Regions from separate parts of the Devosia lucknowensis genome, predicted to be linked through region 1. Evidence: predicted binding sites of a transcription regulator. Region 1 holds the regulator's gene; each other region holds the start of a gene.

Region 1 (7,240 bases):
CCATGCAGGCTGCAATCGTGGCAGTCGGGTTCGACGCCACAAGCTTCTCGCTGACCGACAACGGCACCGAGATCAAACTTCAGTCCACCTCGACTGGCCCGAATTCTGAAATCAACTTTGCGGGCGGCTGGGTTTATGACGATGGAACCAGTGGCGGCACGTTCGATGCGACCACCACGGGCTTCGGGGATCTTGCTGACGCGGGTACCAATGCCGCGACTGCCACGATCACCATCGGCGACGGCACCAACACCACCGGCAACATCGTCCTCAATGGCGATGACCACGATACGCCCGAAAAGGCCAGGACACGAAGTTGCGGCGGCGCAAAACGCAGACCCCAAGCCGTTCCAGCTTCAAGCAGCCTGCCGCTTCGTTGCCAGATCCGACGCCAAACTCACCGACCACGTCTCTCGTGACACATCGCGGAACCTGCTTCTTTTCGGCCATGCCGACTGTCGCCTTGCGGACGGGCATTCGCCTTCGCGCTGAGCGCCGTCGGCGTTTACCTGAAAGCCCGCAGCACGCTTCCAGATTGAACGCTGCTCCTCGCAAGTTCACTCGGTGGCCCTGACCGGACACGGCTCCCGGCGCAAGCCATACCGCGAGGTCGCTTGGAACCCACGGGGTGAACTCGCACCGATCTAGAACGGTCCCACATCGCCACCGCCATACGTAAGTCGGTAGTCCATGCCATGCACCCGCGACAGTCAGCGCCACAAGCAAGCGTGGGATCCATATCGCGAGATCGCTTGGGAATCCGCGGGGTGAACTCGTTCAGAGACTGAACTGTCCCTCATCGCCACCACTGGACGTGTCCCGGTGCTCTATGCCGCGGTGAATGGGGATTGCCGGGACAAGCCCGGCAATGACGCAAGTCGGGACACGAACGGCCCCGATTTACCGCTTCACACCATCCGGGCGACGCCAGCGTCAGCCCGGATACCTGCTCGTCCCGCCAAGGCGCGAACTTGCCACGTCCTCCGACATGAGGATCGTCCGCGTGCCGCCGAGATATCAGTACTTCCTGAGAAGCCCAACCAGCCGGCCCTGCACCTTCACGCGGTCAGGGGGGAAGATCCGCGTCTCATATGCCGGATTTGCCGCCTCGAGCGCCACGGTATCGCCCTTGCGGCGAAGTCGCTTCAGCGTTGCTTCCTCATCATCGACGAGCGCTACGACAATCTCGCCGGTGCCGGCTGTTTCCTGCTTCTTGATGACGACAGTATCGCCATCGAAAATGCCGGCTTCGATCATCGAGTCACCTCGCACTTCGAGCGCATAGTGATCGCCCGCCCCCAGCATTTCGGGCGGCACCTGGATCGTATGCGTATGCTGTTCGATCGCCGAGATCGGCGTGCCAGCGGCAATACGGCCCATGACGGGAATAGACACCGGCCGCGCATATTCTTCCGTGGCGATGCCGCGTACCGGAGTTGCGCTGACCTTGCCCAGGCTCCCCTCGATCACCGAAGGCTCGAACCGCGCCTTGCGGCCACCCAGCGACGGGTTCATCGAATCCGGCAGCTTCACCACTTCGAGGGCCCGCGCGCGGTTCGGCAGGCGGCGGATGAAGCCGCGCTCCTCCAGCGCGGTGATAAGGCGGTGGATGCCGGACTTCGACGCCAGGTCCAGCGCGTCCTTCATCTCGTCGAAGCTCGGGGGAATGCCGCTTTCCTTCATCCGTTCATGGATGAACATCAGCAACTCATGTTGTTTGCGTGTGAGCATTGGCCCGTTGACCCCAGAATCGGAACATAGACGGAACGACAATACATGTTCCATTTATGTTCTGCAATGCCCGCGGTGGCGGAGGATTTTTTTGGGAGCCGACAAACTGGCGCGCGGTCCCGACGGAGTTCAGAAGGCGTCGATCGGAATGGCGGCGACGACAGCGCCTGTGGGCTGGCCCGGATCATGCTCCGGCTGCACGATGAGGAGGTCCGCGGCCGCGAGGGACGATGTATGGCCGCTATCGGTCTGCGCGATCGGCTCTGCGGCGGGCCCGAACGGGGACTGCACCAGCCGCGCGCGCATGAAATGGCGTCGGGCGGTGTTGGCAGGCGTGGGCGAGGCGAGGGGCAACCTCCAGTCCGCCGCGGCCGAGTGACCGAGCCACGCGCGCAATGCCGGCTTGATGAACGCTGTCGCTGTCACCATGGCCGAAACCGGATTGCCGGGGAGGCCGAATACCAGCGTCTTGTCGCGCGTGCCGAACATCAGCGGCTTGCCCGGCCGCATGTTGATGCGCCAGAAATCCAGCGAAACGCCCAGGTCCTTGAGCACGTCCTGCACCAGGTCATGCTCGCCCACCGAGGCGCCGCCGGTAGTGATGAGGATATCGGGCGCATCCGCGAATGCTGCCTCGAGGCGTGACCGCAGGACGACGCGGTCGTCCGAGGCGATGCCGTGATCCACAATGCGTTCGGCATAGGGCTGCAGCATCGCAGCAAGACCGAAACTGTTCGATGCGACGATCTGGTCCGGCTCGAGCCGGTTGCCGGGCAGCACCAGTTCGTCGCCCGTCGCGAGGAGCGCGATCCGCGGCCGCCGCGCGACGGCCAGCGAGGCCGCATTCGCAGCCGCCGCCACTGCGATCTGCATCGGCGTCAGCCGTGTGCCCGCCGCCACCAGTACCTGGCCGACGGCAAAATCGTTCCCTTTCAGGCGGACACTGTGACCCGGCCGGGCAGGGGCTGTGAACCGGACCCGATCGCCGTCGCGCACCGCCTCTTCCTGCATGATGACGGTATCGGCGCCACGAGGCACTGGCGCGCCCGTGAAGATGCGCACCGCCTCCCCGGGGCCCACCGTGCCACTGTAACCCGAGCCCGCCTGCGACGTCCCGATCACCTTGAGCACGGCATCGTCGCATACGTCGGTGGCCCGCACTGCATAGCCGTCCATGGCACTGGCGTCGAACGGAGGCTGGTCGTGGCTGGCCACGAGGTCCTGCGCAAGCACCCTCCCGACCGCTTCCTTCAGCGGCACGTGCTCGATCACGACGGGCGGAATATGGGAAAGAATGGCTTCGAGTGCGGCTTCGACCGGGAGCAGGCTCATGCGTCGCGCCTGAAGTCGCCGGATTTCCCGCCCGATTTTTCCACCAGGCAGATGTCGGAAACCACCATCGCGCGGTCCATCGCCTTGGCCATGTCGTAGAGCGTCAGCGCCGCGGTGGACGCTGCCACCAGCGCTTCCATTTCGACGCCCGTCTGCCCGGTCGTCTCGGCCGCCGCCAACACCAGGATAGCAGTCTCGCCATCGCCAACGATGTCGACACTCACCTTGGTCAGCGCAATCGTATGGCACAGCGGAATGAACTCGCTGGTCTTCTTGGCGGCCATGATGCCGGCGACTCGCGCCACCGCAAGCGCGTCGCCTTTTTTGAGCGCACCCCCCAGGATCGCCGCAATGGTCGCGGCTTCTCCGCTGATCCGGGCCTGCGCCACGGCCCGTCGCCGCGTAACCGACTTGTCACCGATATCGACGATATGGGCCTCGCCCTTGTCGTTGAGATGGGTGAGGCGCCCGCTCATCAGCGGACCGCCTCCGGCATCCCCGTGAGCAGGGTCCGGGTCGCCGCGGTCACGTCGTCCTGGCGCATCAGGCTCTCGCCGACCAGGAACGAGCCCACATTGCAGCGCTCGTCAAGCATCCGCACATGCTCATGGGTGAAGATCCCGCTCTCGCTCACCAGCACCACATCCGGGGGCAGGCCGATCGCAAGGTTCACCGTGGTCTCGAGCGTGGTCTCGAAGGTGCGCAGGTTGCGGTTGTTGACGCCGATGAACTTGACATCCAGGGCCAGCGCCCGATCGAGCTCGAGCTGATCGTGCACTTCCACCAACGCATCCATGCCCCATTCCTGGGCTGCATCGAGCAGATAGCGGGCCACGTCGTCTCCCACCGCTGAAAGGATGACGAGGATGCAATCCGCCCCCCAGGACCTGGCTTCCGCCACCTGGTAGGTCTCGAACAGGAAATCCTTGCGCAGAACCGGCAGCCGCGTGGCGGCGCGGGCCTCGATCATGTAGCTCGGCGATCCCTGGAAACTGGGCCTGTCGGTGAGCACCGAAAGACAGGTCGCCCCGCCGATCTCGTAGGCGCGCGCGATCTCCGCCGGATTGAAATCTTCGCGGATCAGCCCCTTGGAGGGACTGGCCTTCTTCACCTCGGCGATAAGAGCATATTCGCCCCGCGCCCGCTGGTCCTTGATGGCCTTGAGAAACCCGCGCGGCGGCGGCTGGTCATGCGCTTCGGCAACGACCTCGGCCCACGGGCGCATGCTCTTGGCAGCGGCGATTTCCTCGCGCTTGTAGGCTTCGATCTGCTTGAGAATATCGGTCATCAGCCGTGTCCGTTCGATACTGCGACAAGGCGGGCCAGTGTCGCCTTGGCCTTGCCGCTTTCCAGTGTGTCGCGGGCCATGGCGATCCCGTCTTCGATTGTACCCACCTTGTCGGCCACCAGCAGGGCCGCGCCGGCATTGAGCAGCACGGTATCGCGGTAGGCTCCGGACGCTCCGTCGAACAGCGCCACGATCGCCGCCGCATTCTCCGCCGGTTCGCCCCCGAGCAGGTCCTTGGGGTCGGTGAGGTCCAGGCCCACCTGCTCAGGGTGCAATTCGAAGCTGCGCAGGTCGCCATCGACGATCTGCGCGACGAAGTTCGGCCCGGATGTGGACAGCTCGTCGAGCCCTTCGCTCGAATGAACCACCCAGGCCTTGACCGCCCGGTTGGCGAGCAGTGCCGCTGCCACCGGCTCCACCCATTGCTGCGAGTAGACGCCGAGCAGGTAGCGCCGCACGCCGGCCGGGTTGGACTGCGGCCCGAGCAGGTTGAACAGCGTCCGCACGCCCATTTCGGCGCGGGCCGGGCCCACATGGCGCATGGCCGGATGATGGTGCGGCGCGAACATGAAGCCGATATTGGCCTCTGCAATGGTCTTGCCGATCTGCTCGGGCGTCAGGTCCAACCGCACCCCGAGTGCCTCGAGTGCCTGCGACGAACCCGACCGCGACGACAGCGCCTTGTTGCCATGCTTGGCCACCGGCACGCCTGCTGCCGCCACGAGGATCGCGGTCGCCGTGGAAATGTTGAGGCTGCCCACCCCGTCGCCGCCCGTGCCGACGATGTCGATGGCATTTTCGGGCGCCGCTACCGGCACCATCTGCTCGCGCAGAATAGAGACCGCGGCGGCGATTTCGCCCACCGTTTCGCCCTTGATGCGCATGCCCATCAGGAAGGCGCCGATCTGCGACGCGGTTGCTTCCCCCGCCATGATGATGCGCATCACGCTGCGCATTTCCTCGCCGGTCAGGTCCTTGCCGTCGGCGATCTTGTTGAGTGCCTGCTTGATGTCCATCACGCGGCCTTCTTTCCGTTGAAGTCGCGGGCAATGTTGAGGAAATTCTGCAGCAGGGCGTGTCCGTTTTCCGAGGCGATGCTCTCGGGGTGGAACTGCACACCATGGATCGGCAGCGTCTTGTGCTGCATCCCCATGATCAGGCCATCGTCGGTGGTGGCGGTCACTTCCAGCACGTCGGGCAGGGTGTTGGCCTTGACGATCAGCGAGTGGTAGCGCGTCGCTTCGAAGCCCGCATTGAGCCCGCGGAAAATGCCTTTGCCGTTATGATTGATCGTGCTGGTCTTGCCGTGGAACAGGCTCGGGGCGCGCACCACCTCGCCACCCAGCGCCTGGCCCATGGCCTGGTGGCCCAGGCACACGCCAAGCATTGGAATGGTGGTCTTGAAGCGGTCGATCACCGCAAGGCAGATGCCGGCCTCGTTTGGCGTGCAGGGCCCCGGCGACAGCACGATCGCCTCGGGCGCCATGGCAGCAATTTCTTCAAGCGTAATCTTGTCGTTACGCTTCACGATGATATCGGCGCCCAGTTCCCCGAGGAAATGCACGAGATTGTAGGTGAAGCTGTCGTAATTATCGATGACGAGGGTCTTGGTCATTCTCTTTGTCCTCAGAAGGCTGTTTCCAATCACCGGGTCATTCCCGCGAAGGCGGGAACCCCAGTCTCAGAACCAGCCTCGCCATCGAAGTGCAGACCTCTCCCAATAGTCACCACCGGGCTTGTCCCGGTGGTCCAGGCGATGTGGCAAAATCCCGTGGATTGCCCGGACAAGCCGGGCAATCACGATGGAGGACGACAATGTCGAAACGGCCGAACCCATCACTGCCCAACTCCCGCTTCCCCGGCATAGCGTAGCGCTTCCTCGGCCGCGCTGAAAAGGGCGCGCGCCTTGTTCTCGCATTCGAGCTGCTCCAGTTCAGGCCTGCTGTCGGCGACGATGCCGGCGCCGGACTGCACGAACAGCTTGCCGTCCTTGATGATCCCGGTCCGCAGGACGATGCAGGTATCCATGGCCCCGTCGGCACCGAAATAACCCACGCAGCCGCCATAGATACCGCGTCTCGATTTTTCGAGCTCGTCGATGATTTCCATGGCGCGAACTTTCGGTGCGCCCGAAACGGTGCCCGCGGGAAAGCCTGCCGAAAGCGCGTCCACGAAGTCATGTTGCGGATCGAGTACGCCCACGACGTTGGAAACGATGTGCATGACGTGGGAATAGTATTCGAGGAAGAACTTGTCGGTCACCTTGACCGTGCCGGTCTTGGCCACGCGACCCACATCGTTGCGCCCGAGGTCGAGCAGCATCAGGTGTTCGCTGAGCTCCTTGGGGTCGCTCAGCAGTTCGTCGGCCAGTTCCTTGTCGCGCGCAGGCGTCGCGCCGCGCTTGCGCGTCCCGGCGATCGGGCGGATCGTCACTTCGCCATTCTGCACCCGCACCAGGATTTCCGGGCTCGATCCGGCGACCGCGAAGCCACCGAAGTCGAAGAAATACATGTAGGGGCTTGGATTGGTGCGGCGCAGCGCCCGGTAGAGCGCTGTGGGTGGCAAGGTGAAATCGGCCGAGAAGCGCTGGCTGAGCACCACCTGGAAAATGTCGCCGGCAGTGATGTACTCCTTGGCCTGCGCCACCATGTCGAAGTACTCGTCCTTCGAGGTGTTGCTGGTCACCGCGATCGAGCCCAGGTCGGGCAGGGGAGTGGTCGCCGGCATGGCTCGTGACAGCCGCGCGATCGCGTCATCGATACGGCTTTCCGCGGCCGCCAGCGCCTGCGCTGCAGTCACGCCCTCCCGCACATACACTGGCGCCGTGAGGTAAAGTTCGTCCTTGACGGTGTCGAACACGGCCAGCAGCGACGGGCGCATCAGCACCGC
Region 2 (7,240 bases), 450 kb from region 1:
GCGCCCAAGCGCACGATTCGGTCTTCCGAGAGGCCAGCGATCTTCTTCCAGAGCTCCATCGCCTCGTCATCGTCCTGGTAGACGGTGACCATCAGCTTTTCCTTGGGCAGGCCCCAATCCTTGGTCAGGAGGTTCCAGGCCAGCTCGATGGCGCGGTCCTTGAAGTAGTCGCCGAACGAGAAATTGCCCAGCATCTCGAAGAAGGTGTGGTGACGCGCGGTGAAACCCACATTGTCGAGATCGTTGTGCTTGCCACCGGCGCGCACGCATTTCTGCGCCGTGGTGGCGGTCGAATACGGACGCTTCTCGACGCCGGTGAACACGTTCTTGAACTGCACCATGCCGGCATTGGTGAACATCAGCGTCGGGTCGTTACGCGGAACGAGCGGGCTGGACGCAACAGCCTCGTGGCCATTGCGGGCAAAATAGCCGGTAAAGCTCGAACGGAGGTCGTTTACGCTGGTCATGTAGAGGCTTTCATGGCGAGCGGGCGCCGTCGCGCCCAGACAAAGAATTGCGGGCTTTCTATCGCGCCGAACTTGACCCTGTCCAGCATTGCTAAGGCATCGAGATTGGCTCGGGCCAAAGAAAAAAGGCACCGGAAACCGGTGCCTTGAAGAGTGCATGGGATCTTGGATGATTATTCGTCGCTACCGGCGTCGTCTTCGCCACCGGCGACCAGCAGCACTTCGCCCAGAAGGCCGGAGCTTTCGCGCACGCCCTGTTCGATCGTGGCGGCAATCTCGGGATTGTCCTTGAGGAACTGGCGCGAATTCTCGCGGCCCTGTCCCAGACGCTGGCTGTCCCAGGAGAACCAGGCACCCGACTTCTCGACGATGCCAGACTTGACGCCCAGGTCGAGGAGCTCGCCCGTCTTGGAGATACCCTCGCCATACATGATGTCGAACTCGACCTGGCGGAACGGCGGCGCAAGCTTGTTCTTGACCACTTTCACGCGGGTCTGGTTGCCCACGATCTCCTCGCGGTCCTTCAGCGCACCGATACGGCGGATGTCGAGACGAACCGAGGCATAAAATTTCAGCGCATTGCCGCCCGTCGTCGTTTCGGGCGACCCGTACATGACGCCGATCTTCATGCGGATCTGGTTGATGAAGATGACGAGACACTTCGACTTGGAGATCGACGAGGTCAGCTTGCGCATGGCCTGGCTCATCAGGCGAGCCTGGAGGCCAGGAAGCGCGTCGCCCATTTCGCCCTCGAGTTCGGCGCGCGGCGTCAGCGCCGCAACCGAGTCGACGACGAGCACATCGATGGCGCCCGAACGCACCAGGGTGTCGGTAATTTCGAGCGCCTGCTCGCCGGCATCGGGCTGGGAAATCAGCAGATCATCGACATTGACCCCGAGCTTGCGGGCATAAACCGGATCAAGCGCATGTTCGGCGTCGACAAAGGCGCAGATGCCGCCCTTGCGCTGCGCTTCCGCAATCACATGCAAAGCCAGCGTGGTCTTGCCAGAGCTTTCCGGCCCGAAGATTTCAACGATGCGCCCCTTGGGCAACCCGCCAATGCCAAGCGCGATATCGAGGCCGAGCGAGCCGGTCGAGATCGATTCCACTTCGATTGCGGAATTCTCGCCAAGGCGCATGATCGAGCCCTTGCCGAAATTCCGCTCGATCTGGCTCAAAGCCGCCTGAAGCGCCTTGTCCTTGTCCATCGATCCACCCTCTACAACGCGAAGCGGCGAAGCTGCCATGATGCTGTCTCCTTATTTCACGCTCTCCGATGCTGCGCAACGAGGGGCGGATGATGGCTGATGTGTTTGTTCCGTGCTTTATTTGTTCTCATTTTGTTTCGGTTCCGTCAAGGTACAAAATGAGAACACGGTCACATCGGCGCGGGACGCTGCTCAGGCTCGCAATAAAGCGATTCTGCTGCTCCCGTTAGCCCGACCATAAAAGTATGATTTTTAGCTGGACACGTGGACGCCGGACACGTTTTATGCGGCAAAATCCATGCGACCAAGGACCACCCGATGCATCTCCTTCAATATATCGATGACCAGGGCAAGCGCGCCGTCGGCGTGACCCGCAATGGCCAAACCCACCGGATCAATGGCGTGTCGAGCACGTATGAACTGGTGCAGGCCGCCCTCGGAGCCGGGTCGGGCCTCGGGGCTGCGGTGGAAGCCAGGGGAATAGGCGCGCCGGTGGACAAGCTGGCGCTGGCGACGGAGGGGCGTCTCCTCACCCCGATCGACCATCCCGATCCGGCCCACCTGCACGTCACAGGCACCGGCCTCACGCACCTGGGCTCCGCCGCCACGCGCGACGCCATGCACAAGGCCAATGGCGACAAGCCCGCGGGCGAATTGACCGACAGCATGAAGATGTTCCGCATGGGCCTCGAGAACGGCAAGCCCAAGGCCGGCGAAAAGGGCGTCCAGCCCGAATGGTTCTACAAGGGCAACGGCCATATCGTCGCCCATCCGGGCAAGCCCATCCCGTCGCCGTCCTTTGCCCTCGACGCAGGTGAGGAACCCGAGATCGCCGGCATCTACGTGATCGACGCAGACGGCCAGCCCCGGCGCCTCGGCTTTGCGCTGGGCAACGAGTTTTCCGACCACGTCACCGAGCGGATGAACTATCTCTACCTTGCCCATTCCAAGCTGCGCGCCTGTTCGTTCGGCCCCGAACTCCGCGTCGGCGACCTGCCGCGCCACATCGAGGGCAAGTCGCGCATCATCCGCGACGGCCAGGTCGTGTGGGAAAAGCCCTTCCTCTCGGGCGAGGACAATATGAGCCACACGATCGCCAACCTCGAATACCATCACTTCAAATATGACCTGTTCTGCCAGCCCGGCGACGTCCACGTGCACATGTTCGGCACGGCCACGCTGAGCTTTGCCGATGGCATTTCCAACCGCACCGGCGACACGTTCGAGATCGAGGAAAGCCAGTTCGGCCTGCCGCTGCGCAACCCGATCCGGGTCGAGGCCGAAAAGCCGGTCGTGGTTGCCGGACTCTACTAACTCTGGTGCACGAAGCCGCCCTGGGTCAGGCCCACGGGCGCAATTGTGTGCGGGGTTGGCGCCACCAGGCGCCGGCCCTGCTTTACTCCCGGCAACTAACATGTCAGTTATCTTCCAGACAGTTGGGAGGCTGAAATGGCAGGTCGCGGGTTTGAAAAGCGCCAGGTGGGCAAGACCGGGCTCGAAGTCACGACGCTCGGCCTCGGCGGCGCCAGCCTTGCCGGAATTTTCTCGGCCGTCCCGTCGGATCAGGCGCGCGCCACCGTCCGCCACGCTCTCCTTGCCGGCATCACCTATGTCGATACGGCACCCCAATATGGCCTCGGCCGGTCCGAGCACCTGGTGGGCGAGATCGTGCGCGAGGCCACTCCCCGCCCGGTGATTTCCACAAAGGTCGGCCGCCTGCTCCGGCCGGTCGACCCTGCCCGGCAGGACAAGGGCAACTGGATCGATCCCCTGCCCTTCGACCAGCGATACGACTATTCCTACGACGGCGTCATGCGCTCGCATGAGGACAGCCTCCAGCGCCTCGGCGTCGAAAAGGTCGATATCCTCTACGTGCACGACATCGGCACTGCCACGCACGGCGTCGAAGGCAACCGGCCGCTCTGGGCGCAGCTGTCAGGTGGCGGCTACGAGGCGTTGCGGGAGCTGCGCGACAGCGGCGCCGTCAAGGCCATTGGCCTCGGGGTCAACGAGTGGGAAGTGTGCATGGACGCCTTTGGCCTCGGCGACTGGGACGTGTTCCTGCTGGCCGGGCGCTACACGCTGCTCGAACAGACCGCGCTTGAGCCGTTCATGACCACCTGCATCGCCCGCGGTGCCTCGGTGGTGGTCGGCGGACCATTCAATTCCGGCATTCTGGTCGGTGGTGACACGTTCAACTATGCAAGGGCACCCGAGGCGGTCGTCGCCCGCGTGCGCGCCATCGAGGCGGTCTGCAAGGCCTTCAATGTGCCCTTGCCCGCGGCCGCTCTGCAATTCCCGCTGACCCACCCTGCCGTTTGCAACGTGTTGCCCGGCCCGCGCTCGCCGGGGGAACTGGACGGCATTCTCGCCTGGTGGGACGCGACCATTCCCGATGCCCTGTGGTCGACGCTGGCTGACGAAGGCCTTCTCGCGCCCGGCACGCCCGTGCCCGGCGGACCGGTGTGAACGCGTCGGAATCACTAGTTCAGGTCGAGCGCGTAAGTCTTTAGGAATTCGAGCGGAATGAGGTCGAGCACGCGCTGGTTGGTTTGCCGCAGATAAACCCGCGGCGCCATCCCGGCATTATGCGCCTGGGCCCATCGCGCTGCCACGAGGCACCAGCGATTGCCGGCCACGAGGCCCGGAAAGCTGAAATTCGGCAGCGGCGTGGAGAGGTCGTTCCCGACGCTCTTCGAATAGGCGAGGAAGGCGCTGCTCACCTCGATGCACACGAGGTGCACCGCCGCGCCCTCGGTGCCGGCAGCGCAATATCCCGACCGGAAATAGCCGGTAAGCGGATCGTGCGAGCAGGGCTGCAGCGCCTCGCCCAGCACGTTGAGTTCGGCTTGGCCCTCGATGCGGGGAACCACTGTCATCTGCACTGCCTCAAGGGTCGCCGCGACGCGGTCACGACAGAGGGAGGGTGGACCACCTACTCCGCCTTGTCCATGCGCCGCAGCACGTCCTTGACCTTGGAATTGATCTGGTCGAGCGAATAGGGCTTGGGCAGGAAGTCGACGCTCTGGTCGTCCTCGATATCGCGGCGAACGCTTTCTTCGGCGTAGCCGGACACGAAGATGATCTTGAGATTGGGCATCTTGTCGCGAATGACCTTGAGCATGGTCGGCCCGTCCATTTCGGGCATCACCACGTCGGAGATGATGAGGTCCACCTGGTAGTCGAGGTCTTCGAGCACCTCGATGGCCTCTTCGCCACCATCGGCCTCGAACACCTCGTAGCCGGTAGCCTTGAGGGCGCGGGCGGAGAAGGCGCGCACGCTCTCCTCGTCTTCGACCAGCAGAATGCGCTCGTGTCCGGTAAGATCCTTTGCCGGGGCGGCGGCGACGGCAGCCTTGGCCGCGGCTTCCTCGGCCGTCGGCACGTAGCGTGGCAGAAAAATCTTGAACGTCGTGCCCACGCCCACGGTCGACACCGGATAGATGAAGCCTTCGGTCTGCTTGACGATGCCATAGACCGTCGAGAGCCCCAGGCCCGTGCCCTTTCCCAGTTCCTTGGTGGTAAAGAACGGCTCGAAGATCTTGGCCAGAACTTCCGCGCTCATGCCCGTCCCGGTATCCTCGACGTCGATCAGCACATAGTCGGCGGCCGCCAGGCCCTCGAACTTCATGCCTGTCGTATCCGCCTCGGTCACGTTGGCCGTGCGAATGGTGATCGAGCCGCCATTGGGCATCGCGTCGCGCGCATTGACCACGAGATTGATGATCACCTGCTCGAGCTGCACCACGTCGGCACGCACAGGCCAGATATTGCGGCCATGCTCGACCGTGAGATTGTTCTTCTCGCCGATCATGCGCTTGAGCAACACCGTGAGGTCGTCGACGATCAGCGGCAGCTCCAGCACCTGCGGCCGCAGCGTCTGCCGGCGCGAGAAGGCCAGCAGCTGGCGGGTGAGGCCGGCGGCACGGTTGGCGTTCTGCTTGATCTGCATCAGCTCGCTGAACGAGGGATCACCGGGCTTGTGCTTGAGCAGCAGCAGATCCGAAAAGCCGATGATGGCCGTGAGCAGGTTGTTGAAGTCGTGCGCCACGCCGCCGGCGAGCTGGCCGACCGCCTGCATCTTCTGGCTCTGCGCAAACTGCGCCTCGAGCTTGCGCTGGTCGGTCATGTCGAGCGCATAGACATTGACCCGTTCGGGCGATCCCGCGCTTGCTTCCGAGGCGGAAATATAGAGGCGCACCGCATGCTCGCCTTCGGCGCTCAGAACCGCATCGACCGGTTCTACCTCGGACCGCTGCGCCGAGGCATCGGCCAGTGCGCGCACGAATTTGTCGCGGCTCGCCTCCCCGATCAGGTCGCGCAACGGCTGAAGTTCGAGGCTCTTGTCCTCGCCGGCCCAATGGAAAATGCGCCCGAACGGCGCATTGGTGCGCACGATCCGACCGTCGCCGTCCAGCGTCGCGATGGCAAAGGGCGTATCGTTGAAAAAGCGCGAGAAACGCACTTCGGCGGCGCGCAGCTCTTCCTCGGTATCGGGCGCACTCGACATGTCGAGCACCAGCGTGCGGGTTTCGCCCAGCTCGCCGTCCGCGAGGCGCGCGGCGCGATGCAGCAGGCGCACGGGCAGCGACGTGCCGTTGCGACGCACGAGGTCGATATCGATGATCTCGGTACGGATTTCTCCGTCACCCCTGCCCCGCATCAGCAGCGAAGCGCCGTCGCCGCGGACGATGTCGGACAGCGAAAGTTGACCGGCATTGAACTCGGCGAGGTCGTATCCCAGCCAGTCGGCCAGCGTCGAATTGAGATACTGGATGCGGCCCTGCGCATCGGCCGAGAAGAACCCCGAAGGCGAATGGTCGAGGTAATCGATGGCCCGCTGCAGGTCACGAAAGGCCGTTTCGTTGTTCTCGCGGTCGCGGGTGATGTCTTCGACCTGCCAGGCCACCAGCGGCTTGCGGGCATCCTCGGTCTGCGGCAGCGGCCGCACCGAAACACGGTACCAGAAAACGCGGCTGGCTTCCGACTGCGACCCGCCCAGCCCACCGGGCACGCGGATGTCCTCGATGGCGCTGCGGCCGTCCCGCGCGGCGCGGGAAAGCCGGTAGATGGCTTCCCCGGCATCGGCATATCCAGAAAAGAGGCGCGGAACGCCCACCGGTACGCCATTGGTGATGGCGCCGGGAAAGCTCCCGTAATGCTGGTTCACATAGGTGATCTTGCCCTCGCGATCGGCGATCACCGCGCCGAACGGCAGGCTGTCCACCACGGCATGGCTGAGGGTTCGCCCGTCGTCGCTGGTCGAGAAGCGGAAGAGGCCTGCCGCAATGCCGAACAGGAAGAAAACCCCGGCCACGGCCAGCAGGCCGACAAAGGTCATCACCAGCTCGGGCGGGATGCTGTCGCCGAACAGCGAAAACACCACGGCGACCACCACCAGCACGATGGCCAGCAACAGGACGCGCCACAAGCCTGCGCCACCGCGCCCGCTATCCAGGACGGGTTCGGGATAGCTGCCCTCGCCGAGCGGCGTCGATGCCATGATGATCTGCTCCAGCGCGCTTGAGACAGTCCCGAATCGGGACATTCCCAAGGTCTAGCAAA
Region 3 (7,240 bases), on a different contig from region 1:
AGGCGGAGATCGAAGACATTTCCACCTACGCGAACACGCGTCTCTTCAAAGAAGGCCGCTCGGTGTTCCCGGGCGAAGGCGAGGACGCCCTGGCGGCTGCGCTCTGGTTCTATACGCCGCTCTCGATCGGCTACGCGGCCGAGCATTTCGCGCCCAAGCTGGCGGCCGCTCTGGAGGGACGGACTAGACGATAAAAAAGGCCGGTGTTTCCACCGGCCTCTCCAATTCGCGTTGGAGGCTGCTTATGCAGCTTCCTCGTCGCTTTCGGCCTCGGCCGCATCGGCCTTGGTCCGCTTGGGGCTCTTGGCGAGCTGCTTTTCGATCAGCTGCACAGCTTCCGTCAGCGTCAACTTGCGCACGGCGCCGATCTCTCGGCTCATGCGATCCATGGCCTGCTCGAACAGCTGGCGTTCCGAATAGGACTGCTCGGGCTGCTCTTCGGAACGGTACAGATCGCGGACCACTTCGGAAATGGCGATCAGGTCGCCTGAATTGATCTTGGCTTCATATTCCTGGGCGCGGCGCGACCACATGGTGCGCTTGACGCGGGCACGGCCGGTGACCGTGTCGAGAGCCTTGTTCACTTCGTCTTCCTCGGCCAGCTTGCGCATGCCGACAGATTTGACCTTGGCCACGGGTACGCGAAGGGTCAGCTTGTCCTGCTCGAAGCTGATGACGAACAGCTCCAAAACCAGGCCAGCGACTTCCTGCTCGTCAATGGCGGTGATCATGCCGACGCCATGGGCGGGATAAACCACGTGTTCACCCGTCTTGAACCCGAGCCGCTGCTGCTGCTTCTTGGCTACCATATGCTGGAACTCCTTATTGACGCCCCAAATGGCCGGTTCCTTGCGGCAAGGACCTGCCATTCCTACTCGTTTGGCGCCCAACCCGGGCGCATCGCGCAGTCAAACCCCATGTCGCTCCGGAACCGCTTTGCCGGAACGTCATGCATCCACACTGTCTGGTGTCAAAAAAATCGTGCCTTACGGCACGTGCTGGGTGACGGGCTCAACTGCATATGGTGAGACCATAGCACAATTTTTCAGCAGAATCAAAAAGAACGAATCACACCAGTGCGAACGGGCCGCCCGGCGGACGGCCATATGTGGTGAGACAGTGACAACAGATTGTCACGTCTGGATTTTTCGCGTTAGTTGAGGCGCATCAGTCGCCTTCGCCGGGGGCCTCGGAGAAATACTTTTCAAGCTTTCCAGCCTCGCCATCGCGGTCTTTTGCTTCGGGCAACGGATCGCGCCGTTCCGTTAGATTAGGCCATGCCACCGAGAACTTGCGGTTGAGTTCGAGCCACTCGTCCAGACCGCTTTCGGTGTCGGGCTTGATGGCTTCGGCCGGGCATTCGGGCTCGCAGACACCACAGTCGATACACTCGTCCGGGTGAATCACCAGCATGTTCTCGCCCTCATAGAAGCAGTCCACCGGACACACTTCCACGCAGTCGGTATATTTGCAGGCGATGCAATTGTCGGTGACGATGTAGGTCATCTAGGAGGCGATCCCGTTTGTGCGCGGCCTGACCCTTGGGGCAGGTCAGCCCACCTGTCTCAACGCGTTCGGTGCTAAACCGTTTTCTTCGCACTCGCAAGGCTGTCGAGGGAGACGGTTTGGCGCATCTGGCCGCCGCCGGGAAACGACTGCCTATTCCTCGTCGGATCCATGCAGGCGATCGACCTCGCGCCGCTCTTTTTTCGTCGGCCGTCCGGCGCCTGGAGAGCGTTCGGCAATGGTCGCATCGTAGGGGGAAAGCGCAGTACGCGGCATCGGAGCCGGAGACATGTCCTCGTAAAGGCCGTGTGCTTCGCTGGCGGGTCCCCGCCGCGTGCCGGGATCGAGTATGCGCCAGACGACGATGCGTCCATGGATAGACATGGTGAGCACGTCACCCGCGCCAACCTTATGGTCGGTACGATCGGTGCGTTCTGAATTGACACGGACCGCACCGCCTTCGATGATTTTCTGCGCCAGGGTGCGCGACTTGACGGCGCGCGAGAAGAACAGGAACCGGTCGAGCCGCTCCTTGCGAAGCGGTATGTCGCCCGGCCCTGCCAATCGCTACTGGCCCTTGGGCGCCTTGAGCGCCATCAGCTTGGCAAAGGGGCTGTCGGGATCGAAAGCCTTTTCCTTGCGCTCTTCCCGCTGTGGCTGGAACCGCGCGCGCTCGCCCTTCTGGTCGTCCGGGCGCCGGTTGTCCGGACGTCCCTTGCCCTTTTGAAGATGACGGGCCTTGCTCAGGTCCTGCACCTCGCCTTCGGGACGGCGTGGGCCCTTGCCCGATGGCCGCGCACGATCGTTGCGACGGCCCTGCTGGCCTTCGGCGTCGCTATCGCGGCGACCACGCGGCTCATGGCGCCGCTGTTCGCTGTTGCGACGACCCGGAAACCATACCTCGTCGAATTCGGGCTCCGCGGGAGCAGCATCGGCCGGCGCGGCATCGGGCACCGCACCCTCCGCGACATCGGGAAGCGGCGCCGGTGGTTCAATCACGGCAGGTTCGTCGACAGGGTCGACGGTTGCGGCCACAGCATCGAGCGAAGCCTCCAGCGCGGGCACTTCGGCCGACGCTTCTGCCGGAACGGCGGCGGCAGTCTTGGGAGTGCGGCGGACACGATAACCCAGTGACGTGAGGATCGAGGCGAAATCCTCGCCCGAGCAGCCCAGCAGACTGGTCATTTCCACGGTGACGCGGAAACCATTGCCTTCAGCCGCGCCCGCAGGCAGGTCGCCCGCATACGGACGGCCCGCATCGATGGCGATCAACGGACGAATGATATCGGCTAGACGTTCAAGGATATCGACGCGCACGGCGCGACCGCCGGCGACCTTGAAGCCCGCGACCTCGTAGAGGCGCGCGTCGACTTCTGGATCGACCACGAAAGAGGTGCGGCCCGAAAGCACGATATGCGGGATATCGGTGACGCCGGGCTGGCGAATGCCGCCGTGTTTGAGTGCAAACAGGATAAGGGCAAGTTCGCGCGGCGCGGGCTTGAGCGAAAGCGGCAGGTAGAGGTGATAGGCGCCGAACTTGATGCCGAGTTTCCTCAGCTTGCCACGCACATCCTGGTCGAGGCCCTTGACCTCGTCGGCGACAGCTGAGCGCGGCAGGAGCCCGATATTCTCGAACAGCTGATAGGCCAAGCCCCGGGCCGTACCGTCAATGTCGGCCGGCGCCTCAAGGGTCATCACCTGCTCGAGCACGGTGTTGATGTGATGGCGCAGCCAGAGCGAGAGGCGATCCTGAACCTTTTCCAGATCCGGGCCGGTCAGCGTCTCGTCGGCCAGCATGATGATGCGCGGACGATAGAGGCTGTCACCCTCGGCCAGTTCGGCCACGATCTCGCCGCGCCAGCGCAGTCGACCATCGGTGGCCAACACGAATTCTTCATTTGGCGAACCGGCGAGCCGTTCGGCACGATGGCCTATCTCCGGGGCGACCACCGAGTCGGCTGCGCTGCGCAAACCCTTGGCGTCCACGTCGCCATCGTTGCGGGCCAAGGTGAAGCGGAAGCCTTCGAGCGTGCCGATGAGATGGCCTTCCAGCCTGACTTCGCCGCGCTCGTTAATTTCGGGAGATACCATACGTTTGTCTTTCAGGTGGCGGAGCAACACGCTGGTGCGCCGATCGACGAACCGTTGCGTGAGTCGCTCATGCAGAGCGTCACTCAGGCGGTCTTCAATGTCTCGCGTCTTTTCGCGCCAATAGGTAGGGTCTTCAAGCCAGTTTTTGCGGTTCGCGACAAAGGTCCAGGTCCGGATTTGCTTGATCCGATTGCTGAGTGTGTCAATGTCGCCCTCCGCATTGTCGCAAAACCGCACCTGCTCGGCAATCCAGTCTGCCTTGACCGATCCATTTCGTTTCAAATCCGAATAGATCCGGGTGACGATTTCGCCGTGAGCGGCCGGTGATATCCCCTGATAGTCGGGAATCTGGCAGCATTCCCAGAGCAGTTTGACCGCATCATGGCCACGCGCCAGCGCTCCGGCCTCATTGCGCGCGACGAATTCGAGCGCGTGCTGATCCTTGGCGACGGGCACGCGGGTTAACGTACGATCCTCAGGCGGCTCCTCGAGCGAGTGGCGCAGACGCTCGATGGAAGAGAAATCGAGCTTGCTGTTGCGCCATTGCACCTGCCGCACCGGTTCGAAGTCGTGCGTTTCGAGCTGGACGACCAGTTCCTCGTCGAAATTCTCGGTGCCACCGGTGACGCCGAACGTGCCGTTGTGCCTGTGCCGCCCTGCCCGTCCGGCGATCTGTCCCAGTTCTGCCGGCGTCAGCGGCCGGGACTGGTGGCCATCGAACTTGGTGTCGTCGGCAAAGGCGACGTGGTGGATGTCGAGGTTGAGGCCCATGCCGATGGCGTCGGTGGCCACGAGGAAATCGACATCGCCGTTCTGGTAGAGCTCGACCTGGGCATTGCGGGTGCGCGGGCTGAGCGCCCCCATGACCACGGCAGCGCCGCCCCGCTCGCGACGGATCAGCTCGGCGATGGCGTAAACCTGCCGCGCTGAAAATGCGACAATGGCGGAGCGCGGCGGCTGCCGGGAAATCTTTTTGGAGCCGGCATAGGTAAGCTGCGAGAAGCGCGGCCGGTCGATAATTTCGACATGCGGGACGAGCTTTTTGACCACATTGGCCATGGTGCCCGAACCAAGCAGCAGCGTTTCATGAAAGCCGCGCGCCTTCAGGATGCGGTCGGTAAAGACATGGCCGCGATCGAAATCGATGGCCGTCTGGATTTCGTCGATGGCAACGCAATCAACGTGAATATCCATCGGCATGGCTTCCACTGTCGCCACCCAGTATCGCGGCTTAACCGGCACGATGCGCTCTTCGCCGGTAATCAACGCCACGGCCTGTTCACCGACCCGCTCCACGACGCGCTGGTACACCTCGCGGGCAAGCAGGCGCAGCGGCAGGCCAATCATCCCCGTGGGATGGGCCAGCATGCGCTCGATCGCATAATAGGTCTTGCCGGTGTTGGTCGGGCCAAGGATCGCCTTGACCGTGTGGGCGGGAGAAAAGCTCATTGCTTCCTATCTAGGATGTCCGCGCCACGCTTGCGAGGGGCATCACGGACTTGTCCCAGCAAAGGACAGTTTTGTCACCAAATCGCCACGACAATTCAACGACAGAACGAAATAGGAACGAAACAGAACCGAATCGACGCGAAGCGCGCAATCCTGTTTTGTTCACGGCTAGATATGGTGGTGAGAAACCAAGGCAATACGCAACTCACGCCTAATGGTGCCAGCAGTTCGTCCTTGAGGGGGCCAAATGCTTCAGATTGATTGCTAATGGGTTAAACTGGCGCTGGGAGACGCAAACCTGAACAGGAGGTAAACCTCTCGCACACCGACATTTTTTGAATTTTTATTCGGTCCGCCCAGGACCGCCTGGGCTTTTGCTGCGGGCATTGACGATAAATCCGGTTGACGTCTCGGATTGGCACATCTGCGAAGCTTCCGGCGTCGCTGCCTTCAGCGCAAGACCCCTCGTTCCCATGACGGGATCCACGAATGATATGCGTACCCGGCCACACCAGGTGAGAGTGTAAGTCCTTGAATCATTTTGGAACATTAATGTTCCCGGACCGGCGCGGACCTTTACCATTGAACCAAACCCGGAACGAACGGAGACAGAATCGGGCCTGAATCACCAATGCAGGTTTGTTCTCCACCACATATGGTACGTCTCGACCGGCCACGGGGCTATGGCGCGGCACAGCCAGCGTCCTAGGTAGGAAACCGGTTAAAACCCATGAATATGCGGTTAAATTTGACGTTTACCGGTCAGATGCTGACGGAAACTTAGCGTCTGCGCGGGTACTTGCTGACCATAGGTTAACCTTTGGCCCCGCGTGCTGCGGCCACCTAAAACTGCAAAATTGTCAAAAAAGCTTTTGACCGTCCGATTACGGGACAGTGGGTCGAGCGTCAGCTCTGGGCGCGGGTCAGGACGATCGACAGGTCGCCCATGCTGGTGCCGATGTTGACGCGGTAGGGAATGAAGTAACCGGTCTGCCCGAGCGGCGCGTACCACAGGATCATCCGGCTGGTCTCAGCCATGTAGGTTGTCATTTCCGAGCTTTCGAAATGGCCGGAGATCGGCTGGTAATCGACCGAGCAGGCAACGAGGGGACCCTGGTAGCCGGTCCGCGGTGACGTGGCCTCGTCATTGTCGAGAAAGCCCATCTTGATGTCGAAGCGCTCGACGCCGGTGAAAATCTTGAGCGTGCGGTCGCAGAGGCTGCGGTCGAGGGCCGTCCCCTTGATCACGAAAGCCGACAGAAAATCGCCCACGCCATTGAGGTGGCGACGCTCGAGCGGGATCCGGTCGTAGGAATCGAGCACCGGCGGATTGACCTGGAACGTGCTGACATTGCGGCCGTCATAACCGACATTGACGTTGAAGGTCTCGCCATTGGCCTTGGTCTCGAGCGCGAACGTCTCCGACTGCAGCGTCGATCCGGAGGAAGAGCCGGTCGCCTTGGCATTGGCGGTGCCGCTCGCGACGACCGTTCCGAGGCCGGCGACCCGCGCCGACACATCCAGCCCGTATTGCCGCCCATTGTCGGTGAGCCCGACATCGACCAGCGCCACGTTGATACCACCCACGGTGACGACGTAACTGGCGCGCGCGTCCACCTCGGCTGCGTGGACGGCGAGCGGGGCGAGCACGGTGAAGAGTGCGAGGGCGGGTCGGATCACGTTGGGTCTTCTCGGCTGCAGGATGCCCGCGCATCCCGGCGGGCAAACGAATCACTGGATCGTCAGAAGGTGCCGCTCCCTCGGGGCTGAAGCAAGGCGCTCGCGGGCGCTTGAATCGGCGCTCGGGTTGACGCGCAGCCCCCAATTCTCTAAAGAGCGCGGGATTTCATCACAATCGAGGCCCGTAGCGGGACGATCCCGCCACGCAGGACCTTTACACAAACAAGGATATCACCAATGGCACGTCGCTGCGAGCTTACCGGCAAGGGCGTTTTGATGGGCAACACCGTTTCGCACGCCCTCAACCGTCACCGCCGCCGTTTTCTTCCCAACCTCATCAACGTCACGCTGCTCTCCGAAGCGCTGAACCGTCCGGTCAAGCTGCGCGTCTCCGCTGCAGCACTGCGCACCGTCGAGCACCGCGGTGGCCTCGATGCCTTCCTGATCAAGCAGGACGACGCCGACCTGTCGCCGCTGGCTCTGGGCATCAAGAAGGAAGTCCGCGCCGCTCTCG
Region 4 (7,240 bases), 840 kb from region 1:
GCCTTCGTAATAGGCCATGCCAGAGGGAGCGATCACCGGATCCCAATAATAGACCGGCTGCTCGGTATCTTCGTTTTGGGTAATGCCTTCGCCGATCGCCGCCCCGCTATAGGCGACGCCATAGGTCACCTCGGGCCAGCCGTAGTTGAGGCCCGCTTCGGGCTTGTTGAGCTCGTCGCCACCCTTGGCGCCATGCTCGACCGTCCACAACCGTCCCTCGCCGTCGAGCGTTGCCGACTGCACGTTGCGGTGCCCCAGGCTCCAGATCTCGGGCAGCGCATCCGCCGTATCGGCGAACGGATTGCCCTCGACCGGCGCGCCTTCGGGCGTGATGCGGAAGATTTTCCCCAGGCCGCTGGCCAGCTCCTGCGCCTGGTCGCGGATCGGCTCGTCCGAGCGTTCACCAACGGTCAGGAACAGGTTGCCATCCTCGGTCGGCACGATGCGCGATCCGAAATGCAGCTCGCCATCATAGGTCGGCTCCTGGCGGAAAATGGTCTCGACATCGCTGATGGTCGCGCCGCCTGCTTCATCGAGAGTCAGGGTCGCAGCGGCCAGCGCCGTGCCATTGCCGTCGTCGCGCGGCTCCGCGAAGGATAGGTAGATGCGGCCGCTGCTGTCGAAATCTGGCGCCAGCGCCACGTCGAGCAGTCCGCCCTGCCCCCCGAAGGCCACTGCGGGCATTTCGCCTTCCACTTCCGTCGCCTCGCCTTCCGCCGTCACGATGTGCAGCTTGCCCTCCTTGGCGGTGACCAGCATGCGCCCATCGGGCAGGAACTCCATGGCCCACAGGTGCGGCAGGCCCTCGGCGATGACCTCGGTCTCCACGGCAGTCGCCGTTTCAGGCAGCGGCGCCCGTGTCTGGCCTTCGAAGGCCGGGGTCTGGTCGGGGGCATTGGGCGGCGCCGGATTGGCGGTTTCGCCTTGCGCCATCGCCGGCATGGCAACGAGCGTGGTCAGCATGGTGCCGACAAGCAATCTGGCAGTCAGAGTCATCGATGGGCTCCTTGAGAAGTGTGGCGCCTTGCGGCGGCTCCTGTCGGAAAGCCACGGCGGCGGAATGGTTGCCCGCCCCCGTGTCACATAAACGTTGGCGCCCGAACCCAACTTTTGCCCTTTTCGGCAGGGTCCTATTTCATCTGCACGATTTGGATGAGGTTTCCGCAGGTGTCGTCGAACACCGCCATCCGCACGGTGCCGGCATCCATGGGTTCGACGGTAAACCTCACGCCCAGGCCCTTCAGACGCTCGACTTCTGCGGCCATGTCGTCGACCATGAACGACGTATAGGGAATGCCGTCGGCCACCAGCGCGTCCTTGAACGGCTTGGTCGCCGGATGCCCGCTCGGCTCCAGCAGCAACTCGGTCCCCTCGGGATTGTCGGGCGACGTCAGCGTCAGCCAGCGATTGCCCCCGCCCATGTCGATATCGTGCTTCACCACGAAGCCCAGCTTGTCCCGGTAGAAGTCCAGCGCCTTCCGCTGGTCGTTGACAGGCACGCTGGTCACATAGATTTTCATTTTTGGTCCCTTTTCAGTCAAATCCGCAGTTCCACCCGAGGGCCACCCTCACCAAGGCCCTAAGCGTCCATCGCCCCTCACAAATACCGCCCCAGCCAGGCCGCCTGCGCCGCCCTGAGCGGCCCCAGTTCCAGCGCATGCAGCTTGGTCCGCCCCGACCATTCCACCCGCACCAGCCCCGCCCGCTCCAGCATATCCAGATGCTGGCTCACGGCCTGCCGCGACAAGGCCGGCTGGCCCTCTGCCATCGCTCCCGCACAGAGCTCGAACAGCGACTGGTTCGGCCGCGTCGCCAGCCGATCCAAGATCCGCCGCCGCGTCGGGTCCGCCAGCGCCTTGAAGATCGCGTCGAGTTGGTCCTGGGTCATGGCTCCGATAGGCAAGTGTTTTATTGCATGTTTATATGCAAGCAAATGCTTGCATGTCAAGTCGTGCGACAGATCGGACTTGCCTCGATCTATCCGAACACCCAAATCTGCCCCTCCCCCTGTCAGGGGGAGGCCGGGTGGGGGTATCCTTGGCCCAATCTCACAATCAGGACCATTGCAGTGAGCGTAGCCTTTACCAAGGAAGACAGTGCCGAGACGGCGGCCGAAACCATGCTGCCGGAAAAGCCGGTCCCATCAGGCCCGAACCTCGTGACCGCAAATGGCCTCGCCATGCTTGAACGGCAACTGGCCGAAGCCACCGCCGCCTACGAAACCGCCCTCAGAATCGAAGACATCAACGAACGCCGTCGCCATTCCGCCAACCCCTGGCGCGAGCTCCGCTACCTCACCGAACGCCTCCGCACTGCCCAGGTGGTCCCGCCGCCCGAAACCACCGACACCGTCGCCTTCAGCTCCCGCATCACCATCGAACGCGACGACGGCCGCACCCAGACATTTACGATTGTCGGGGAGGACGAGGCTGATCCCAAGGCAGGCACGATCTCGTTTGCGTCACCCCTGGCGCGGGCGCTGATGGGCAAGGGTGTGGGGGATGTGGCGGCGTTGGGAGATGCAGAGGTGGAGATTGTGGACATCGGTTAGACGTCGCAACTGTCACTGTGATGGGATCTCGAATAATAAAAAGTGTTGCGCAAGGGAGACTTATGACGATCAATATGAAGAGATGAAACGCTCGTTATTTGCTCCGGTGAACTATGAGAAAGCCCTTCAGAGGCAGTATCGACACAGACGCGAAACTCAAACGCCTTCGCGATTATCTGCAACACTATTCGATAGCACTCAAAGATCAGGGCTTCGCAAGGATTTACATCGATGCGTTCGCAGGCACGGGTAGCAAAACAGAAACGCGCGCGTCGCTCCCGCTGTTTGATGGCGATCAGGCTCAGTCACAGGAGGTAGATACCCCGGGCTCGGCACGGATAGCACTGTCCATAGACCCACCGTTTCATACTTTGGCGCTGATTGAGCAAGATGCCGGCCGCTTCGCCGAGTTACAAAAGCTTAAAGAAGAGTTTCCCGACCGCAAGATTGCTATCAAGCACGGTGATGCAAACGAGAGCGTCAAAAAGATCTGCGCAGGCGTTCAATGGCATAAGGCCAACGGCCCAATTCGAGGCATGCGCGGCGTGGTCTTTTTGGACCCGTTTGGAATGGAAGTAGAGTGGGCCACGGTGGAGGCCATTGCTAACACCCAAGCCCTAGACTGCTGGTATTTTTTCCCGTTGTCCGGTCTTTACCGCAACGCCCCCCACGACCCCACGAAGTTGGATGCAGGAAAACAGCAAAGCCTGGACCGGGTGTTGGGCACACGGGACTGGCGAGAAAAGTGGTATCAACACGACTTTGAAAAACGTACGCTGTTTGAAGATGAGCAGCAGGCCATACGGCGCTCGGACGTGGACGCGATAGAAGCTTACGTTAAGTCGAGGCTGCAATCCGTTTTCAAAGGCCTTGTGATGGACCCCGTCAGATTGCGTCACAACAATGGAGCACCGATGGCATCGTTGTTCTTCGCGGTGTCCAACCCTAAGCCAGCGGCCGTGGCTCTGGCAAAGAGAATTGCGAGTTACATACTCAAGTGAGGAAGCTCATCCCAAGTGCGCCTGCGGTAGACTCTTCCAGTGGCTTTCTTGTTTGTGCCGCCCCATTGCTTAAAGAAGAAGGCTGTTCGCGACATGATGCACAGCTCATGTATTTCATCGACCCATTCCGACTCCATAGGTCTTGCTTGTGGTCCAGACTCCCCTCCAACGATGGCCCAGTGTATCCCCGATAGTTGAGCAGCGGCCACCGAACCGATAAGCGGCTCAAAGGAGACAAATCTCACGACCGCAGGTACTGAGCGCAGTTTATCTAGACGGTTCACTACCCCCCCATCCTCAACGCTTGTGCCTAGCCAGACGTTTTTTAGGACAGGTAAGCCAATCCGCTCGAAGACTGCTGACATCCGCTCTGGACGCTTAGTGAGAATTTGGAAGGTGTGTTGTGGCGTTTCTGCCATAACTTTCCAGACAGCCAAGATGAAGCTGTCCGGAACATCTTCATGGAACAGATCAGACATGGAATTTACAAAAATGCGGCGCGGTTTACGCCACTTTCGAGGAGCATCCAGGCTGAGATAATCAAGTGAAATTCGGCCAGTCCATTTCGCTCGCCCACCAGATTGCCGCGTTAGACCAGAGTATTTCTCTAGGCCCATTGCCTCCAGGCGGGCCGCCATCCGCATCGCATAGCAATTGGTACATCCCGGCGAGATTATGGTGCATCCGGCTACTGGGTTCCATGTAGCGTCTGTCCACTCAATCGATGTGTCTGCCATTCAAGCCTCCAAACAAGACTCTGGACAATTCGGGTAAACAAACTCTAGCATAGAACAGAATAGGAACGCATTTTATTGGCGGTTTTGTGGCTTCCTCTCCCTTCCCTTCCGCCGACTCTTCGGTTACACCGCCCGCTTAACCACCATGTTCGGTCTCTTCCCCTGCGCTGCAGTGCTCAACTGTCACGCGGGTTTCGCGCGGACAGGTGCGTCCGGGCGATTCTCCTCGCCCGCCTACAGGTCCAGTTAGCCGAGCGAGCGCCATGCCAAAACGTACCGATATCAAGTCGATCCTCATCATCGGTGCGGGTCCGATCATCATCGGGCAGGCCTGCGAGTTCGATTATTCCGGCACCCAGGCCTGCAAGGCGCTCAAGGAAGAGGGCTACCGGATCATTCTGGTGAACTCGAACCCGGCGACGATCATGACCGATCCGGAGCTGGCCGACGCCACCTATATGGAGCCGATCACCCCCGAAGTCGTCGCCAAGATCATCGAGAAGGAGCGCCCCGACGCGCTGCTGCCGACCATGGGCGGCCAGACGGCGCTCAACTGCGCGCTGTCGCTGCGCAAGATGGGCGTGCTCGAAAAATTCGGCGTCGAGATGATCGGTGCAACGGCCGAGGCCATCGACAAGGCCGAGGACCGCGAGCTGTTCCGCGACGCCATGAAGAAGATCGGGCTCGCAACCCCGCGCTCCATGCTCGCCCACAACACCATCGAGGCCCTGCAGGCGCTCGAGGTGATCGGCCTCCCCGCCATCATTCGCCCCAGCTTCACCATGGGCGGCACGGGCGGAGGCATCGCCTACAACCGTGAGGAATACCTCGCCATCTGCGAAAGCGGCATCGACGCATCGCCGACCAACGAAGTTCTCGTCGAGGAAAGCGTCCTGGGCTGGAAAGAGTTCGAAATGGAAGTTGTCCGCGACAAGAAGGACAACTGCATCATCGTCTGCTCGATCGAGAACCTCGACCCCATGGGCGTCCACACCGGCGACAGCATCACCGTCGCTCCGGCGCTGACGCTGACCGACAAGGAATACCAGATCATGCGCGACGCCTCGCTGGCGGTCCTGCGCGAGATCGGCGTCGAAACCGGCGGTTCCAACGTTCAGTTCGGTGTGAACCCCAAGGACGGCCGCATGGTCGTCATCGAGATGAACCCGCGCGTCTCGCGCTCGTCCGCGCTTGCCTCCAAGGCCACCGGCTTCCCGATTGCCAAGGTCGCCGCGCGTCTGGCTGTCGGCTACACCCTCGACGAACTCGAAAACGACATCACCGGCGGCGCCACCCCGGCCTCGTTCGAGCCGACCATCGACTACGTGGTCACCAAAATCCCGCGCTTCGCCTTCGAGAAATTCCCGGGCGCCGATCCGCGCCTGACCACGGCCATGAAGTCGGTCGGCGAAGCCATGGCTATCGGCCGCACCTTCCAGGAATCGCTTCAGAAGGCCCTGCGCTCGCTCGAAACCGGCCTCACCGGCCTCAACGAGATCGGCATTCCCGGCATCGGCGAAGGCGAGGACAAGAACGCCATCAAGGCCGCCCTCGGCACCGCCACGCCCCAGCGTCTGCTGCATGTGGCCGAGGCCATGCGCCTCGATGTCTCCAACGAAGACATTTTCGAAGCCTGCAAGATCGACCCCTGGTTCCTCGAACAGATGCGCGGCATCGTCGACATGGAACAGAAGGTCAAGGAATTCGGCCTGCCCAAGGATCCCGCCACCCTGCGCCAGCTCAAGAGCATGGGCTTCTCCGATGCCCGCCTCGCCCAGCTCGCCGGTCTCAAAGCCTCCGACGTCCGCAAGCTCCGCCACAGCCTCGAAGTGCGCCCGGCCTACAAGCGCATCGACACCTCGGCCGCAGAATTCGCGTCTCCGACCGCCTATATGTACTCGACCTACGAAGCCCCGTTTGGCGGCAAGGTCGACGATGAAGCGCGCCCGTCCGATCGCAAGAAGGTCGTCATCCTCGGCGGCGGACCCAACCGCATCGGCCAGGGCATCGAGTTCGACTATTGCTGCTGCCATGCGGCCTTCGCGCTGGCCGATGCCGGCTACGAAACCATCATGGTCAACTGCAACCCGGAAACCGTGTCGACCGACTACGACACCTCCGATCGCCTTTATTTCGAGCCGCTGACCGAAGAAGACGTCATCGAAATCCTGCTCACCGAAAAGCAGAATGGCACGCTCCATGGCGTCATCGTGCAGTTCGGCGGCCAGACCCCGCTGAACCTGGCCGAAGCCGTACAGAAGGCCGGCGTGCCGATCCTCGGCACCCAGCCCGATGCCATCGATCTGGCCGAAGACCGCGACCTGTTCATGAAGCTGCTCAATCGTCTTGAGCTGACCCAGCCCAAGAACGGCATCGCCTACAGCCTCGAACAGTCGCGTCTCGTTGCCGAGCGCCTTGGCTATCCGCTGGTCATTCGCCCGTCCTACGTGCTCGGCGGCCGCGCCATGGCCATCGTCCATTCGGCAGCCGAGTTCGAACGGTACATTCAGGATACCCTGACCGGCCTCGTGCCGCCCGATATCCTGCAGCGCTACCCCAATGACCGCACCGGCCAGATCAACTCGGTCCTGTCAGACAACCCGCTGCTGTTCGATGCCTATCTCTCGGGCGCCATCGAAATCGACGTCGATGCGCTTTGCGATGGCAAGGACGTGTTCGTCGCCGGCATCATGGAGCATATCGAGGAGGCCGGCATTCACTCCGGCGACAGCGCCTGCTCCCTGCCCCCGCGCTCGCTCTCGCCCGAGGTCATCGCCGAACTCAAGCGCCAGACCACCGAACTGGCCTTTGCGCTCAAGGTCGGTGGCCTCATGAACGTGCAGTTCGCCTACAAGGACGACACGATCTACCTCATCGAGGTCAATCCGCGCGCCTCGCGCACGGTGCCCTTCGTTGCCAAGGTCATCGGCGAACCCATCGCCAAGATCGCC

The links. The regulator LexA, encoded in region 1, represses DNA repair genes until DNA is damaged. The targets are predictions, from matches to a motif close to TGTTCNNNNTGTGTTCNG.
Region 2: the regulator LexA is predicted to act here: its motif matches at 1,798-1,815, upstream of recA (recombinase RecA).
Region 3: the regulator LexA is predicted to act here: its motif matches at 5,149-5,166, upstream of CCK88_RS17995 (helicase-related protein).
Region 4: the regulator LexA is predicted to act here: its motif matches at 2,640-2,657, upstream of CCK88_RS09245 (three-Cys-motif partner protein TcmP).

The regions. Positions count from the first base shown of each region.
Region 1 covers NZ_FXWK01000001.1:1,040,300-1,047,539, forward strand. The annotation lists gene CCK88_RS04900 (hypothetical protein) at 1-419, shown strand, start outside; gene lexA (transcriptional repressor LexA) at 1,018-1,731, opposite strand; gene CCK88_RS04910 (molybdopterin molybdotransferase MoeA) at 1,861-3,063, opposite strand; gene moaC (cyclic pyranopterin monophosphate synthase MoaC) at 3,060-3,539, opposite strand; gene trpC (indole-3-glycerol phosphate synthase TrpC) at 3,539-4,351, opposite strand; gene trpD (anthranilate phosphoribosyltransferase) at 4,351-5,370, opposite strand; gene CCK88_RS04930 (anthranilate synthase component II) at 5,367-5,966, opposite strand; gene trpE (anthranilate synthase component I) at 6,188-7,240, opposite strand, start outside.
Region 2 covers NZ_FXWK01000001.1:1,486,560-1,493,799, forward strand. The annotation lists gene alaS (alanine--tRNA ligase) at 1-467, opposite strand, end outside; gene recA (recombinase RecA) at 641-1,714, opposite strand; gene araD1 (AraD1 family protein) at 1,994-2,989, shown strand; gene CCK88_RS07275 (aldo/keto reductase) at 3,125-4,144, shown strand; gene CCK88_RS07280 (DUF2237 family protein) at 4,159-4,554, opposite strand; gene cckA (cell cycle histidine kinase CckA) at 4,611-7,223, opposite strand.
Region 3 covers NZ_FXWK01000002.1:1,139,562-1,146,801, reverse strand. The annotation lists gene CCK88_RS18015 (ABC transporter substrate-binding protein) at 1-194, shown strand, start outside; gene CCK88_RS18010 (CarD family transcriptional regulator) at 243-809, opposite strand; gene fdxA (ferredoxin FdxA) at 1,168-1,506, opposite strand; gene CCK88_RS18000 (RNA-binding S4 domain-containing protein) at 1,660-2,070, opposite strand; gene CCK88_RS17995 (helicase-related protein) at 2,074-5,046, opposite strand; gene CCK88_RS17990 (DUF3108 domain-containing protein) at 5,953-6,726, opposite strand; gene rpmB (50S ribosomal protein L28) at 6,964-7,240, shown strand, end outside.
Region 4 covers NZ_FXWK01000001.1:1,884,760-1,891,999, forward strand. The annotation lists gene CCK88_RS09225 (PQQ-dependent sugar dehydrogenase) at 1-996, opposite strand, end outside; gene CCK88_RS09230 (VOC family protein) at 1,131-1,520, opposite strand; gene CCK88_RS09235 (ArsR/SmtB family transcription factor) at 1,598-1,888, opposite strand; gene greA (transcription elongation factor GreA) at 2,069-2,551, shown strand; gene CCK88_RS09245 (three-Cys-motif partner protein TcmP) at 2,665-3,552, shown strand; gene CCK88_RS09250 (DUF5131 family protein) at 3,537-4,289, opposite strand; gene carB (carbamoyl-phosphate synthase large subunit) at 4,553-7,240, shown strand, end outside.